One region of the Streptomyces sodiiphilus genome, then DNA from elsewhere that is predicted to be linked to it. Evidence: riboswitches for the same ligand, from Rfam matches in the RefSeq annotation. Region 1 holds a riboswitch; the other holds the start of a gene.
What was found. A riboswitch is a leader RNA that binds a small molecule or an ion and turns the genes downstream of it on or off. The one in region 1 is predicted to bind glycine.
Positions count from the first base shown of each region.

Region 2: it holds a riboswitch for glycine, as region 1 does, so the genes downstream of both, gcvP (aminomethyl-transferring glycine dehydrogenase) here and gcvT (glycine cleavage system aminomethyltransferase GcvT) in region 1, are expected to answer to the same signal.

Region 1 is NZ_BAAAMJ010000024.1:4,870-12,043, forward strand. Features, by position in the region: gene drmB (DrmB family protein) at 1-518, shown strand, start outside; gene ABD299_RS11835 (L-serine ammonia-lyase) at 515-1,897, opposite strand; gene glyA (serine hydroxymethyltransferase) at 1,983-3,248, opposite strand; gene gcvH (glycine cleavage system protein GcvH) at 3,313-3,690, opposite strand; gene gcvT (glycine cleavage system aminomethyltransferase GcvT) at 3,750-4,868, opposite strand; glycine riboswitch at 5,040-5,131, opposite strand; gene ABD299_RS11855 (hypothetical protein) at 5,284-6,054, opposite strand; gene ABD299_RS11860 (enhanced serine sensitivity protein SseB) at 6,276-7,040, shown strand; gene ABD299_RS11865 (enhanced serine sensitivity protein SseB C-terminal domain-containing protein) at 7,119-7,174, shown strand, end outside.
Region 2 is NZ_BAAAMJ010000087.1:18,697-25,870, forward strand. Features, by position in the region: gene ABD299_RS24395 (bifunctional nuclease family protein) at 1-104, shown strand, start outside; gene ABD299_RS24400 (MerR family transcriptional regulator) at 270-872, shown strand; gene ABD299_RS24405 (DNA polymerase IV) at 931-2,304, shown strand; gene ABD299_RS24410 (PRC-barrel domain-containing protein) at 2,259-2,639, opposite strand; glycine riboswitch at 2,767-2,858, shown strand; gene gcvP (aminomethyl-transferring glycine dehydrogenase) at 3,042-5,936, shown strand; gene ABD299_RS24420 (hypothetical protein) at 6,004-6,573, opposite strand; gene ABD299_RS24425 (glutamate-cysteine ligase family protein) at 6,885-7,174, shown strand, end outside.

The sequences.
Region 1 (7,174 bases):
TCTCTGACATCGCCCAGGTCGAGCGGCTGCGCGAGGTGCGCGCGCTCACCGGCTTCACGCGCCTGGACGCCCCCGACCCCGATGAGCCGGACCTGGTCAGCCTCGTGGAGCTCGCCCGCGACACGCCCACCTGGGTTCCGGCCAGCGAAGTGCGAGGCGAAGGCATCTTCCTGCGGGTCTCCGAACCCCTCCTCGCCGACTGGCACGAGCACGTCGCGAACTCGGAACCTGCCTTGGCACACCAGACCGCCTACAAGTACTTCCGCCACCGGCGCTATTCGGACCGCATCAAGCGCGACGACTTCGACCTCATGGCCGGCTGGCCGGGCCTGCGCTACATCGCCCTCCACACGCTGTCCCACCTGCTGATCCGCACCATCGCCCTGGAATCCCAGGGACTTTTCAGGGACTTTCACGTCTGTCCCAGGGAGGTTTCAGGGACTTTCCGCCGCGTAAGCAGGGAAGGCCCTGACAGCGCTGAAAGGTACGAAAGCGCTGGTCAGGGCCTGTTCCCCTAGCACTCGATGATGTTGACCGCGAGGCCGCCGCGGGCGGTCTCCTTGTACTTCACGCTCATGTCCGCGCCGGTTTCCTTCATGGTCTTGATGGCCTTGTCCAGCGAGACGTGGTGCAGGCCGTCGCCGCGCAGCGCCATGCGGGCCGCGGTGATCGCCTTGACCGCGGCCATGCCGTTGCGCTCGATGCAGGGGATCTGCACCAGACCGCCCACCGGATCGCAGGTGAGACCGAGGTTGTGCTCGATGCCGATCTCCGCGGCGTTCTCCACCTGCCGCGGGGAGCCGCCGAGCACCTCGGCCAGCCCGCCGGCCGCCATCGAGCAGGCCGAGCCCACCTCGCCCTGGCAGCCCACCTCGGCGCCGGAGATCGAGGCGTTCTCCTTGAAGAGCATGCCGATCGCGCTCGCGGCCAGCAGGAAGCGGACCACGGAGTCCTCGTCGGCGGACGGCACGAAGTCGGAGTAGTACATGAGGACCGCCGGGATGATGCCCGCGGCGCCGTTGGTGGGGGCGGTCACCACCCGCCCGCCGGCCGCGTTCTCCTCGTTGACCGCCATGGCGTAGAGGGTGACCCACTCCATGGCCAGCCCTTCCCGGCCGCCCTCGGCCCTCAGCTGCCGTGCGCAGGTGGCGGCCCTCCGGCGGACCCTGAGCCCGCCGGGCAGGATGCCCTCCCGGGTGAGCCCGCGACGCACGCACTCCCGCATGACCCGCCAGATCTCCAGCAGACCCGCCCGGATCTCGGCCTCCGTCCGCCAGGCCTTCTCGTTCTCCATCATCAGCGCGGAGACCGACAGCCCGGTCTCCCTGGTCAGGCGGAGCAGTTCGTCGCCGGAGCGGAACGGGTACCGCACGGTGGTGTCGTCGAGCCGGACGCGGTCCGCTCCGGCCGCCTCCTCGTCGACCACGAAGCCGCCGCCCACCGAGTAGTAGGTCTTCGCCAGCAGCGGCACGCCCCCGGCGTCCCGGGCGGACAGTGTCATGCCGTTGGGGTGGTAGGGCAGCGACCGGCGGCGGTGCAGCACGAGGTCGGCATCGGGGTCGAAGGCGATCTCCTGGCTGTCACCGATCTCGGTGTCCAGCAGCCGCAGGCGCCGGGCCGAGCGGATCTGGTCCACCCGGTCGTCGGCCGTGTCCACGTCCACGGTGTCCGGGGCATGACCCTCAAGGCCGAGCAGCACGGCCTTGGGGGTGCCGTGGCCGTGGCCGGTGGCGCCCAGGGAGCCGAAGAGCTCCGCCCGCACGGAGGCGGTCCGCGCCAGCGCCCCCTCGTCCTTGAGGCGGCGCGCGAACATCAGCGCCGCGCGCATCGGGCCGACGGTGTGCGAACTGGACGGGCCGATACCGACGGAGAACAGGTCGAAGGCGGAGAGGGCCACGGTGCGGACTCCCTTGTCTGCTCGTGGTCGGGCTGTCGGACGGGCGGGGCGCTCCGGGATCGCCGGCCGCGCCCCGCCCGGGGTGCTACGCGTTCAGGCCGGGGTACAGCGGGTGCTTGCCGGCCAGGGCGGAGACCCTGGCCTTGAGCGCGCCCTCGTCGGGGCCGGGCAGCAGCGCCTCGGCGATGACATCGGCCACCTCGCGGAAGTCCTCGGCGGTGAAGCCGCGGGTGGCCAGCGCGGGGGTGCCGATGCGCAGACCGGAGGTCACCATCGGGGGCCGCGGGTCGTTCGGCACGGCGTTGCGGTTCACGGTGATGCCGATGCCGTGCAGCCGGTCCTCGGCCTGCTGCCCGTCCAGCTCCGACTCGCGCAGGTCGACCAGGACCAGGTGCACGTCGGTGCCGCCGGTCAGGACCGAGACGCCGGCGGCCGCCGCGTCCGGACGGGTCAGCCGCTCGGCCAGCAGGCGCGCGCCCTCCAGCGTGCGCCGCTGGCGGTCGGCGAACTCGCCGGAGGCGGCGATCTTGAAGGCCACCGCCTTGGCCGCGATGACATGCTCCAGCGGCCCGCCCTGCTGTCCGGGGAAGACCGAGCTGTTGATCTTCTTGGCGTGCTCCTTGCGGGAGAGGATCACTCCGCCGCGCGGGCCGCCCAGGGTCTTGTGGGTGGTGGTGGTGACGACGTCGGCGAACGGCACCGGGTTGGGGTGCAGGCCGGCCGCGACCAGACCGGCGAAGTGCGCCATGTCCACCATGAGCAGCGAGCCGGCCGCGTCGGCGATGCGGCGGAAGGCCGCGAAGTCCAGCTGCCGCGGGTAGGCGGACCATCCGGCGACGATCAGCTTCGGCCGGTGCTCCAGCGCGAGCCGCTCCACCTCGGCCATGTCCACCAGACCGGTGGCCGCGTCCACGTGGTAGGGGACGACCCGGTAGAGCCTGCCGGAGAAGTTGATCTTCATACCGTGGGTCAGGTGACCGCCGTGAGCCAGGTCCAGGCCCATGATCGTGTCACCGGGCTCCAGCAGCGCGGCCATCGCCGCGGCGTTCGCGGAGGCGCCCGAGTGCGGCTGGACGTTGGCGGCCTCGGCGCCGAACAGCTCCTTGACACGGCTCCGGGCGAGGTCCTCGATGACGTCGACGTGCTCGCAGCCGCCGTAGTAGCGGCGGCCGGGGTAGCCCTCGGCGTACTTGTTCGTGAGGACGGACCCCTGGGCCTGGAGGGCGGCCACCGGGGCGAAGTTCTCCGAGGCGATCATCTCCAGCGTGGACTGCTGACGATGGAGTTCGGCGTCGACCGCTGCGGCGACGTCCGGGTCCACCTCGTGGAGCGGACTGTTCAGAAGGGACATGTATTTCCTTGGCTGCGGGAAGGAAGGGGCCGGACGGACAGGCCGGACGCGTGTCCGGCGGGGCTCACTCGCCGGTGAAGGCGGTGTACTCGTCGGCGGTCAGCAGGTTCTCCTGCTCGCCCTCGACCCGGACCTTGAACAGCCAGCCGGCCTCGAAGGGTGAGGAGTTCACCAGCGCGGGGTCGTCCACGACGTTCTGGTTGACCTCGGTGATCTCGCCGGAGACCGGGGAGTAGAGGTCACTGACGGACTTGGTCGACTCCAGTTCGCCGCACGGCTCGCCGGCCGAGACCGTGTCACCGGGCTCCGGAAGCTGGACGAACACCACATCGCCCAGGGCGTTGGCCGCGTGCGCGGTGATGCCGACCGTGGCGAGGCCGTCGTCGGCGGTCGCCAGCCACTCGTGTTCCTTGCTGTAGCGCAGCTGCTCGGGGTTGCTCATGGCGGAATTCTCCTGGATGTGTCGGATCGGTGGGGCAGGGGGCGCGGCAGGCGGACGGCTCACCGCTGCCGCTTGTAGAACGGCAGGGCGACCACCTCGAACGGCTCCAGCCTGCCGCGGATGTCCACGTGCACGCCCTCGGTGCCGGGTGCGGCGTGCGCGGCGTCCACGTAGGCCAGGGCGATGGGCCGGCCCAGCGTGGGGGAGGGGGCGCCGGAGGTGACCTCGCCGATCACCGCGCCCGTCCGGTCCGTCACGGGGTACCCGGCGCGCGGAACCCGCCGTCCCTCGGCCGCCAGGCCGGTGAGCACCCGCGGCGGTGACGCGGCGGCCCGCTCGGCCGCGGCCTCCAGCGCGGCGCGGCCCACGAAGCCGCCGGGCTTGTCGAACTTGACGACCCGGCCCAGACCGGCGTCGAACGGTGTGGTGGAGGTGGTGAGCTCGTGCCCGTACAGCGGCATGCCCGCCTCCAGGCGCAGCGTGTCACGGCAGGCGAGCCCGCACGGAACCATGTCCGCGGGCTTTCCGGCTTCCATCAGGGCGTGCCACAGCCGCTCGGCGTCACCGGGGGCGGTGAAGAGCTCGAAGCCGTCCTCCCCGGTGTAGCCGGTGCGCGCGATCAGCGCGGGGACGCCGGCAACCGTGCCGGGGGACCCGGCGTAGTACTTCAGCCCGCCGGGGTCGGTGTCGGTGAGGGCGCCGAGGATCTCCGCGGACCGGGGTCCCTGGACGGCGAGCAGCGCCCAGGCGTCCCGGTCGTCGCGGACCACGGCGTCGAAGCCGGGCTGCCGCTCGGTGAGCGCGTCGAGCACCACCTGGGCGTTCGCGGCGTTGGCGACGACCAGGTACTCCTGGTCGGCGAGCCGGTAGACGATCAGGTCGTCGAGGATGCCGCCGTCCGCCCGGCAGATCATCGTGTACCGGGCCCGCCCGGGGGTCACGGCGGACAGATGCCCGACCAGGGCGTGGTCGAGCAGGGCCCCGGCCTGCGGGCCGGTGACGGTGATCTCCCCCATGTGGGACAGGTCGAACAGGCCGGCCCCGGACCGTACCGCCTCGTGCTCGGCGCGCTCGCTGCCGTAGCGCAGCGGCATGTCCCAGCCGGCGAAATCGGTCATGGTCGCCCCGAGGGCGCGGTGCACGGCGTCGAGGGCCGTCGTCCGGGGGGTCGAAGTCATGTCTGTGCTCCCAGGGGTGCGGGCGGGCGGCGTGGCTGTGCGCGCTGGCGCAGCGTTACTGGCGCTCTCCCCATCTGTCATCTGCACCTGAGAGGTTCGCCGCGGCCCGCGGGCCGGTGGCTTGCACCGTGGGTGGGGCCGCCCCGGGGGCGGCCCGCTTTTCAGATCTGCCTCGCCTGCGCGGTATAGGGGCCTGAGAGATTCAAGGGAGGACTTGCTCCTTCGGCGCCCCAGAGAACTGGGGACTCTCCCGCGCGGGTTCGAACGGCCGGTATGCAGTTGACGCCGACATCATCGCACGGCCCGGGCCGCCGCGGGAGGACCGGACCGGGGGCGGCGCCGGAGGATAGCCCGCACCGCGGGGCGCGGCCCGCCGGGGTGAGGCGACGGGCCGCGGAGAGCGGAGCCGGTGAGGTCAGCCGATGTCCTGCTGCTCGGGCATCCGCTCCAGGGCCTCGGCGGCGCTGTCGGGTGCGGCGGGCAGGATCTCCGCCTGCGACTCCCCGGCGACGTCCCACTCCTCGGTCACGTCGGCGTCCTCCTCGAAGCCGGCCTCGATCTCGGCCTCCTGGGGGTAGCCGCTGCCCTCGACGAGCTCCCACTGACCGGCGAGGCCGGCCTCCTGCGATGCGTCCGCGTCCTCGGCGGCGTCCGCCTCCCCGGGAACGTCACCGAGGTCCGGGAGCAGGGCGCCGAGTCCGGGCATCAGCGCGGAGGCGGCTTCGAGTGCCTCGCGCAGGGTTTCCGAGGCGCGCTCGACATCGCCGGCGGTGGCCGCCTCGGCGATGACATCGACCTGGGAGCGCGCGCCGTCCGCCTCCGCGGCGTCAGCCGGTGCGATGTCGTCGGCCGGGAGGATCTGCCCCTCCGCCGGAGCCTGCCCGGCACCCTCCAGCAGCGGGCGCAGTGCTTCCCTGATCGCCTCGGTGTGCCGCTCGGCCTCGGCCTGGGAGAGCCGGCCCTCGCGGGCCGAGGCGGCCTGGAGTGCGGCGGTGACCGGGGCGATGGCCTCACGCAGGTCCTGCAGCTGCTCGATGCCGGTGGGCTGTCCGGCCTCGGCCGGGGCCTCGGCCACGGGCGTGTCGTCGTCCGCGACGGCGCCGACCGCCATCGCACCGCTGCTGAGGACGAGGGCTCCGGCGGTGGCGGAAGCGAGAAGGACGCCAGTCTTGCGGGTGATACGCATGGGGAGAATGTCCCTTCGTGTGTCGGTTGGTGCCTTCTCGTCCACCGTGCGGGCCGAGGCTACCCACCGCAACCGTTCCGCTGCTGCCGGTGATGTCCGCTCCTGCGCCGTCACTGCCATGACCTGGGGATTCGAGGGGCCGCGACACGACGGGCAGCCGGGTGACGGAGACAGCCATTAGGGTGCGGTGCAGACCGGGAACGAGATGGTGGTTGGGCGCGATGAGCATTCCGCGGCAGGGGTCGGGACACGGCGGCTGGCCGTGCAACGAGCTGGAGGAGACACTGGCGGCGTCGGTGGGGGTGCCGGACGCGGCCCCGCGGCTGCTGGAAGTGCTGGCGCGCAGCCTGCTGTGGGTGCCGCTGCCGGAGGGCGGCGGCCCGGACAGCGCCGGTCTCGACCTGCCGACGATCGAACTGGCCGGTGGGGTGTTCGTGCCGGTGTTCAGCTCGGCCGAGCAGTTCGGGATGTCCCAGGGCGCCCATCTGCCGTTCACCGTGGCACCGGTGCGCGAGTTCGCCCGCGGGCTGCCGCCCCAGGCCGGGATGGCCGTGAACCCCGGCGGCACCGTCGGGCTCCCGGTGCCCCCCGAGGCGGTGGCCGAGCTGTGCCGGCTGACCCCGGGCCGGCGCGAGCCCGGCCGGCCCTCCGGAGCCCGGATGCGGCTGTTCGAGCCCGACTGGCAGGAGGAGCCGGTGGACTTCCTGGCCGCGGCGGCGGGTGAGCTGTCGCAGCTGCGGCAGGTGCTCTCCGCCCGCCGGGGGCTGGCCAGTGCCGAGGGGGATCCGCCCGCCCTGTTCGTCGGGGTGGAGCTCGATCTGGTGGACCCGGAGACCGGTGCGGCGGTGCAGGAGGCACTGGGCCGGGCCCTGGCCCGCTGCCCGCTCGGATGGCCGGTGCAGCTGGTGCTGCTCGACGCGGCCCGGGACCCGGTGGTCGACTGGCTGCGGGAGTGTGTGCAGCCCTTCTATCTGAGGGACGCCTGACATCGGGCATCCTGTCGTCAGGAGGCTGTTGAGCTGCTGTCCTGACGGGCGGCACCATGCGCGAGGAGGGCCGGGCCGGTGAGCCAGGGGAGAAGCGTCGAGGAGCTGCTGCCCGAGGTGACCGCCGACCGGCT
Region 2 (7,174 bases), on a different contig from region 1:
ACGACGCGGGGATCATCATCCCGGACGAGCAGGAGGACGAGGTCGAGAAGTTCCGCGAGTTTCTCGACCAGATCTCTCCGGAGGACTTCGGCAGCAGTCAGTAGCCCGCCAAACCCCGGTAGCAGTGCGTGGCGATCGTTGACGCACCCGGTGCGGGTACCTAGCGTCAATGGGGCATGTCTTGGGAGGAGCGCCGTGCGTGTGCTCGCGAGGGGTCACACCGGGAGAGCACCGGGAGCACGGTCGGGGCATGCAGAACGGAGGCCGGCGTGACAGGTAACGGCGAGAGCGGAGCGGTGGGCGGGGTGTCCGCCCTGCCGGGCGCACCGCAGCGCCCGGGGCTGCGGCACACAGTGGCCCGGCAGAACCGCGGCACGCCGGAGAAGCTGGGCTACCGGGGGCCCAGCGCGTGCGCCGCCGCCGGCATCACCTACCGCCAGCTCGACTACTGGGCGCGCACCGGCCTGGTGGAGCCCAGTGTGCGTCCGGCCCACGGGTCGGGCACCCAGCGGCTGTACAGCTTCCGCGACATCCTCGTCCTCAAGATCGTCAAGCGCCTCCTGGACGCGGGGGTGTCCCTGCAGAGCATCCGCACCGCCGTGCGTGCCCTGCGTTCGGGGGAGCTCGCCGAACTGGCCGATCTGACCCTGATGAGCGACGGGGCCGCCGTGTACCGCTGCGACTCGCCCGACGACCTGGCCGAGCTGCTGCGAGGGGGCCGGGGCGTCTTCGGTATCGCGGTCGGAGCGGTATGGGCGGATGTGCAGAGCGCACTGGCCCAGCTGCAGGCCGAGCGGGTGGACACCGGTGAGTCCGTGCTCCGTGACCACCCGGGCGACGAGCTGGCCCGCCGCCGGCACCGTCCCGGCTGACGTCCGGCCGGCGGCCGCAGCGGGGCCCGTGTCGGTGCGGTCCGGCATCATTCGTGGTGTGAGGGGACATCCGGCCATCCTGCATCTGGACATGGATGCCTTCTATGCCGCGGTCGAGCAGAGGGCCAAGCCCAGCCTGCGCGGCAAGCCCGTGGTCGTCGGCGGTCTCGGGCCGCGCGGTGTGGTGGCGACGGCCTCGTACGAGGCCCGCACGTACGGCGTGCACTCGGCCATGCCCGTCGCCCAGGCCAGGGCCCGCTGCCCGAACGCGGCGTATCTGACCCCGCGATTCGGCCTGTACCGGCAGGTCAGCGACACGGTCATGGAGCTCCTCGCGGAGCTGTCGCCGCTGGTGGAGCCGCTCAGTCTGGACGAGGCGTTCGTCGACCTCGCCGTCGGCGGAGCTGCCGTGACCACCGAAGAGGCGCTCACCACCGGCCGTGCGTTGCGGGCGCGCATCCGCGCGGCCACCGGACTGAGCGGTTCGGTCGGGCTCGCCGGTTCCAAGATGCTTGCCAAGATCGCTTCCGAGCAGGCGAAGCCCGACGGCCTGGTGCTCATCGCGCCCGGTACCGAGCGGGAGTTCCTGGCACCGATGTCCGTCCGGGTCCTGCCCGGAGTCGGCCCCGCAACGGACCGCGCCCTCCGGCGGGCCGGGATCGGCACGGTCGCCGAGGCGGCCGCGGCCGGCAAGGAGGAACTGGTCCGGCTCCTGGGACAGGCCCAGGGGGTCGCTGTGCACACCATGGCCCAGGGGGTGGACGACCGGCCGGTCGTGGCCGAGCGCGACGCGAAGTCGGTGTCGGTGGAGGACACCTTCGACACCGACCTGACGGACCGCCCCCTTGTCAGGGCCCAGGTGGACCGCCTGGCCGGGCGGTGCGCGGAGCGGCTGCGGACAGCCGGACGGTCGGCCCGCACAGTGGTACTCAAGGTGCGCGGTCATGACTTCACCACCCTCACCCGGTCGGAGACCCTGCGCGGTCCCACCGACGAGCCCGCGGTCATCAGGGAAGCGGCGGCCCGTCTGCTGGAAGGAGTCGACACCACGGCCGGGGTCCGGCTGCTGGGCGTGGGGGTCACCGCTCTGGCCGGGTACACCCAGGAAGATCTCTTCGCCCAGCGGTCGCAGACCCCGGGCGGACATGCGGCCACCGCACCGCCGGAGCCGCCCGCGCCCGCGCAGCCTCCGCCCTCCGCGGTCCGGCGTTGGCTGCCCGGTCTCGATGTGCGCCACGTGAAGCACGGCCCGGGCTGGGTGCAGGGAAGTGGCGTGGGACGGGTAACGGTGCGCTTCGAGCAGCCTGGATCACAGCCCGGCCGCGTGCGCACCTTCTCCATGGACGACCCGGAGCTGGAACCGGGTGAGCCCTTGCCGCTGCCTGCTCAGCCTTTGCCGTCGGACGGCGAGGGCCGGCCGGAGTCCCTGTAGGCGACGTGGCCGACCCTGTCCCGGCTCACATCCAGGCCGTAGTGGTGGTAGAGCTGTAGCTCCTGTTCGGGCGACAGATGCCGGCCCACCCCGAAATCGGGTGCCTCCTTGACCAGGGTCCGGTCGAAGGGAACCCGGAGGGTGTCCTCCACCAGCTCGCTGGGACCGAGCGGGACGAACGCGTCCCGGCTGAACAGACCGGTGCGCACCGCCGCCCACTCCGGTATGCCGGTCGCGTCGTCCAGATACACCTCGTCAACGGTGCCGATCTTCGCTCCGTGACGGTCGAAGGCCTTGCGTCCGATCAGGCTGCGGGGGTCGATATGCGTATGCACGAGTTCCTCCCAGAATCACCACGTCTGCAGGACGCGTACCCACGATTGCCGGAAAGGCACGCGCTCCACCGGCCCAGCCGGGCTCCTGCCCCGGTGGAACGCCGCTGATAGGCTCGAAGACGGCTGACGACCTCAGGCGGGAGAGTCCCCCGGCAACGGGGGCGCCGAAGGAGCAACTCCTCCCCGGAATCTCTCAGGCCCACGTACCGCGTGAGTCAGGCCACTCTGGAAAGCAGGGGGACCGCTGGGCGATGCCGCCCACGGGACCGCCTCACCGACGGTGCAAGCCGGCCCGCTCCGCGGCGGACGGCGAAGCTCTCAGGTCCGGATGACAGAGGGGGAGGCTGATCGGGTACTCAAGCGGTGCCCGGCAGGTCGCAGCGACCAGGAGGCCTCCGAAACATGACTGCTCACCGCACCCCGTTCACCGCCCTCGAACGGGGCACCCCGTTCGCCGCCCGCCATATCGGCCCCGACGCCGCCGGCGAGGCGAAGATGCTCGCCCACATCGGGTACGGCTCGCTCGACGAGCTGACCGCCGCCGCCGTCCCCGAGGTGATCACCAGCACGGAGGGACTCAGGCTGCCGGAGGCCCGGAGCGAGGCCGAAGTGCTCGCCGAGCTCCGTTCGCTGGCCTCCCGCAACAGAGTCCTGCACTCCATGATCGGACTGGGCTACTACGGCACGGTGACCCCGCCGGTCGTGCTGCGCAATGTCATGGAGAACCCCGCCTGGTACACGGCCTACACCCCGTACCAGCCGGAGATCTCCCAGGGCCGGCTGGAGGCGCTGCTCAACTTCCAGACCATGGTGGCCGACCTGACCGGGCTGCCCACGTCGGGTGCGTCGCTGCTCGACGAGGGGACGGCCGCCGCCGAGGCCATGGCGCTGGCCCGCCGGGTGGGCAAGGTCAAGGGCGGGGTGTTCCTGGTGGACTCCGACTGCCTGCCGCAGACCATCGCCGTCCTCCGTACCCGTGCGGAGCCCGCCGGTGTCGAGATCGAGGTCGCGGACCTCTCCGGCGGCATCCCGGCCGCGGTCGCCGAGCGCGGGGTCTTCGGCGTGCTGCTGCAGTATCCCGGCGCCTCGGGGGCGGTGCGCGACCCGCGCGAGGTGATCCGGCAGGCGCACGGCCTGGGCGCCGTCGTCACCATGGCCGCCGACCTCCTGGCGCTCACCGTGCTCAGCTCCCCCGGGGAACTGGGCGCCGACATCGCGGTCGGGTCCACCCAGCGGTTCGGGGTGCCGATGGGCTTCGGCGGCCCGCACGCCGGTTTCATGGCGGTCCGCTCACAGTTCGCCCGCAGTCTGCCCGGGAGGCTGGTGGGCGTCTCCTACGACGCGGACGGCGCACAGGCCTACCGGCTCGCTCTGCAGACCCGTGAGCAGCACATCCGCCGGGAGAAGGCCACCAGCAACATCTGCACCGCCCAGGTCCTCCTGGCGGTGATGGCCGGGATGTACGCGGTGTGGCACGGCCCCGAAGGGCTGACGGCCATCGCCCGTCGGGTTCACCGCTGTGCCGTGCTGCTGGCGGCCGGACTGCGGGAAGGCGGTGTGGACGTGGTGTCCGACGCGTACTTCGACACCGTGACGGCCCGCGTGCCCGGACGTGCGGCCCAGGTCGTGGCTACCGCCCGCGAACACGGGGTGAACCTGCGCCTGACGGACGCCGACCACGTGGGAATCGCCTGCGACGAGATCACCGGGCGGGCACAGCTGGCGGCGGTGTGGACCGCGTTCGGTGTCGCGGCCGCGGAGGAGGACCTCGCCGGGCTGGACGAGCGGACCGGTGACGCGCTCCCCGTCCCGTTGCTGCGCACCGGTGAGTTCCTCACGCACCCGGTCTTCCACCGGCACCGCTCCGAGACCGCAATGCTGCGGTACCTCAAGCGGCTGGCCGACCGGGACTACGCGCTCGACCGGGGCATGATCCCGCTCGGCTCGTGCACCATGAAGCTCAACGCCACCACCGAGATGGAACCGGTGACCTGGCCGGAGTTCGCACAGCTGCATCCCTTCGCCCCGCTGGACCAGGCCGACGGCTACCTGACGCTGATCGGGGAGCTGGCGGACCGGCTGGCGGAGATCACCGGATACGACACCGTCTCCCTGCAGCCCAATGCGGGCTCCCAGGGCGAGCTGGCCGGGCTCCTGGCGGTGCGGGCCTACCACCGGGCGGCGGGGGAGGGACATCGGACGGTCTGTCTCATCCCGTCCTCGGCGCACGGCACGAACGCCGCCAGCGCGGTCATGGCGGGGATGAAGGTCGTGGTGGTCAGGACCGCGGAGGACGGCGGTGTCGATCCGGAGGACCTGCGCGCCAAGATCGAACGCCACCGGTCCGAACTGGCCGTCCTGATGGTCACCTACCCCTCGACGCACGGCGTCTTCGAGGAGGACATCGCCGACATCTGTGCCGCCGTGCACGAAGCGGGCGGGCAGGTGTACGTGGACGGTGCCAACCTCAACGCACTGGTGGGTCTGGCCCGGCCGGGACACTTCGGTGCCGATGTCTCGCACCTGAACCTGCACAAGACGTTCTGCATCCCGCACGGCGGCGGAGGCCCGGGCGTCGGCCCCGTGGCGGTCCGTGCCCACCTGGCGCCCTACCTCCCCAGCCACCCGCTGCAGGAGGCCGCCGGGCCCGGCACCGGGATCGGTCCGGTCTCCGCGGCCCCCTGGGGTTCGGCGGGAATTCTGCCCATCTCCTGGGCGTACCTGCGCCTGATGGGGGCGGACGGCCTTCGCCGCGCCACCCAGGTGGCCGTGCTGAGCGCCAACTACGTGGCGAAGCGTCTGGAGCCGCACTTCCCGGTGCTCTACACCGGGCCGGGCGGGCTGGTGGCGCACGAGTGCATCATCGATGTCCGTCCGCTGACCAAGGCGACCGGAGTCACCATCGACGATGTCGCCAAGAGGCTGATCGACTACGGTTTCCACGCGCCCACGATGTCCTTCCCGGTGGCCGGAACGCTGATGATCGAGCCCACCGAGAGCGAGGACCTGGCCGAGCTGGACCGCTTCTGTGACGCGATGATCGCGATCCGGGGCGAGATCGACAAGGTGGGGTCCGGCGAGTGGCCGGCGGATGACAACCCGCTGGTCAACGCGCCGCACACGGCAGCGCAGCTGGCCGGCGGATGGCCGCACCCCTACGGGCGCGAGGAGGCGGTCTTCCCGGCCGGCACCGGCTCGCAGGACAAGTACTGGCCGCCCGTGCGCCGGATCGACGGAGCCTACGGCGACCGCAACCTGGTCTGCTCCTGCCCCCCGCCGTCCGACTACGACGGCTGAACGGGCCCGCCGGGAACGGGGCCGGGGCCGGCAACCGCGTCGCGGTGCCGGCCCCGGCCGTGTCATGTCAGCCGGCCAGTGTGCTCGGCGTGAGCCGCCGGGTCAGCTGCGGCAGCAGCGCCTCGACGGGCTGGGGCCGGCCGGAGGCGATGCCGGGAGGGGCCGGGGCGAGGGGGACCAGCAGGTCCAGCGCACTGGGGGAGCTCTCCGCGGGGTCGGAGGCCGTTCCGGGGCGCAGCCACAGCGTGAGCATGTAGAGCTCGGGCACGGACAGCAGTTGCGGCTGGTAGGCGCCGTCCATGGCCTCCGCCTGGCGCAGCGCGGCGCACCCCGAGGCGATGTAGGGGCCCTCGAGGAAGTGGGAGAACGCCCACCCGTCGGGAGTGAGTACCGTCTCCGCGGCCCCGACCGCCCGGCCCCGGCGCTCCAGCAGGAAGCGCCAGCCGGTCAGGCGGGTGCGCGGCGGTGCGCCCGGATAGGGCATCGGGTCCAGGCGGTGCACCGGGAGCGGGGAAGCCGGCTCCAGGCTTCCCCGGTCGCGCTGAAGGGGGTGGGGGGTCGGCACGGCGGACGAGTGAAGCGCCGCGCGGACGCTGCGTTCGGCCGGTGCCGGGGCGGAGTACAGGTGCAGGGGCATGGTGGTCGCCTCTCACGTCGGAGTAGGTCGCCTCGTGCTTCGGGAGACACGTCGTAATCGGAGCTTATACGACGTATGTTCGCAGGATGTTTCGATTAGCCGCCCCGGGATGTTTCGGCAAGGGGAAATCCGGACACGCGCGGCTCTTGTGGGCCGGCCGGCTCTCATGCGGGCGTGGGCGCGCTCCTGGACCGGAGAGTATTCCACGCGAATATGCAACTCGGGTAGCGCTGGTGTGAACCGGGGCGCGCGTCAGGGCGTGCGCGCCTGGGCATGATCGGGGCACCGCTCGATCAAGGAGGTGTGCCGCGATGGGGGAGAAGGTCAGCGCCGACCGGTTCGATCTCGGTGACAGGCAGCAGTACCGGGCCAAGCTGCACGAGTGCCTGCGAGCCCTGCGGACGCTGCTGGACGAAGGACGCTTCGACCGCCCCCGGGACCTCGTCGGACTGGAGGTGGAGCTGAGCCTGGCCGGTGCGGACGGTTCACCGCGCATGGTGAACGAGGCCGTGCTGGAGAGAATGGCGAGCAGGGATTTCCAGAGCGAGCTGGGAAAGTTCACCCTGGAACTCAACATGCCTCCGCGACGGCTGACCGGCAG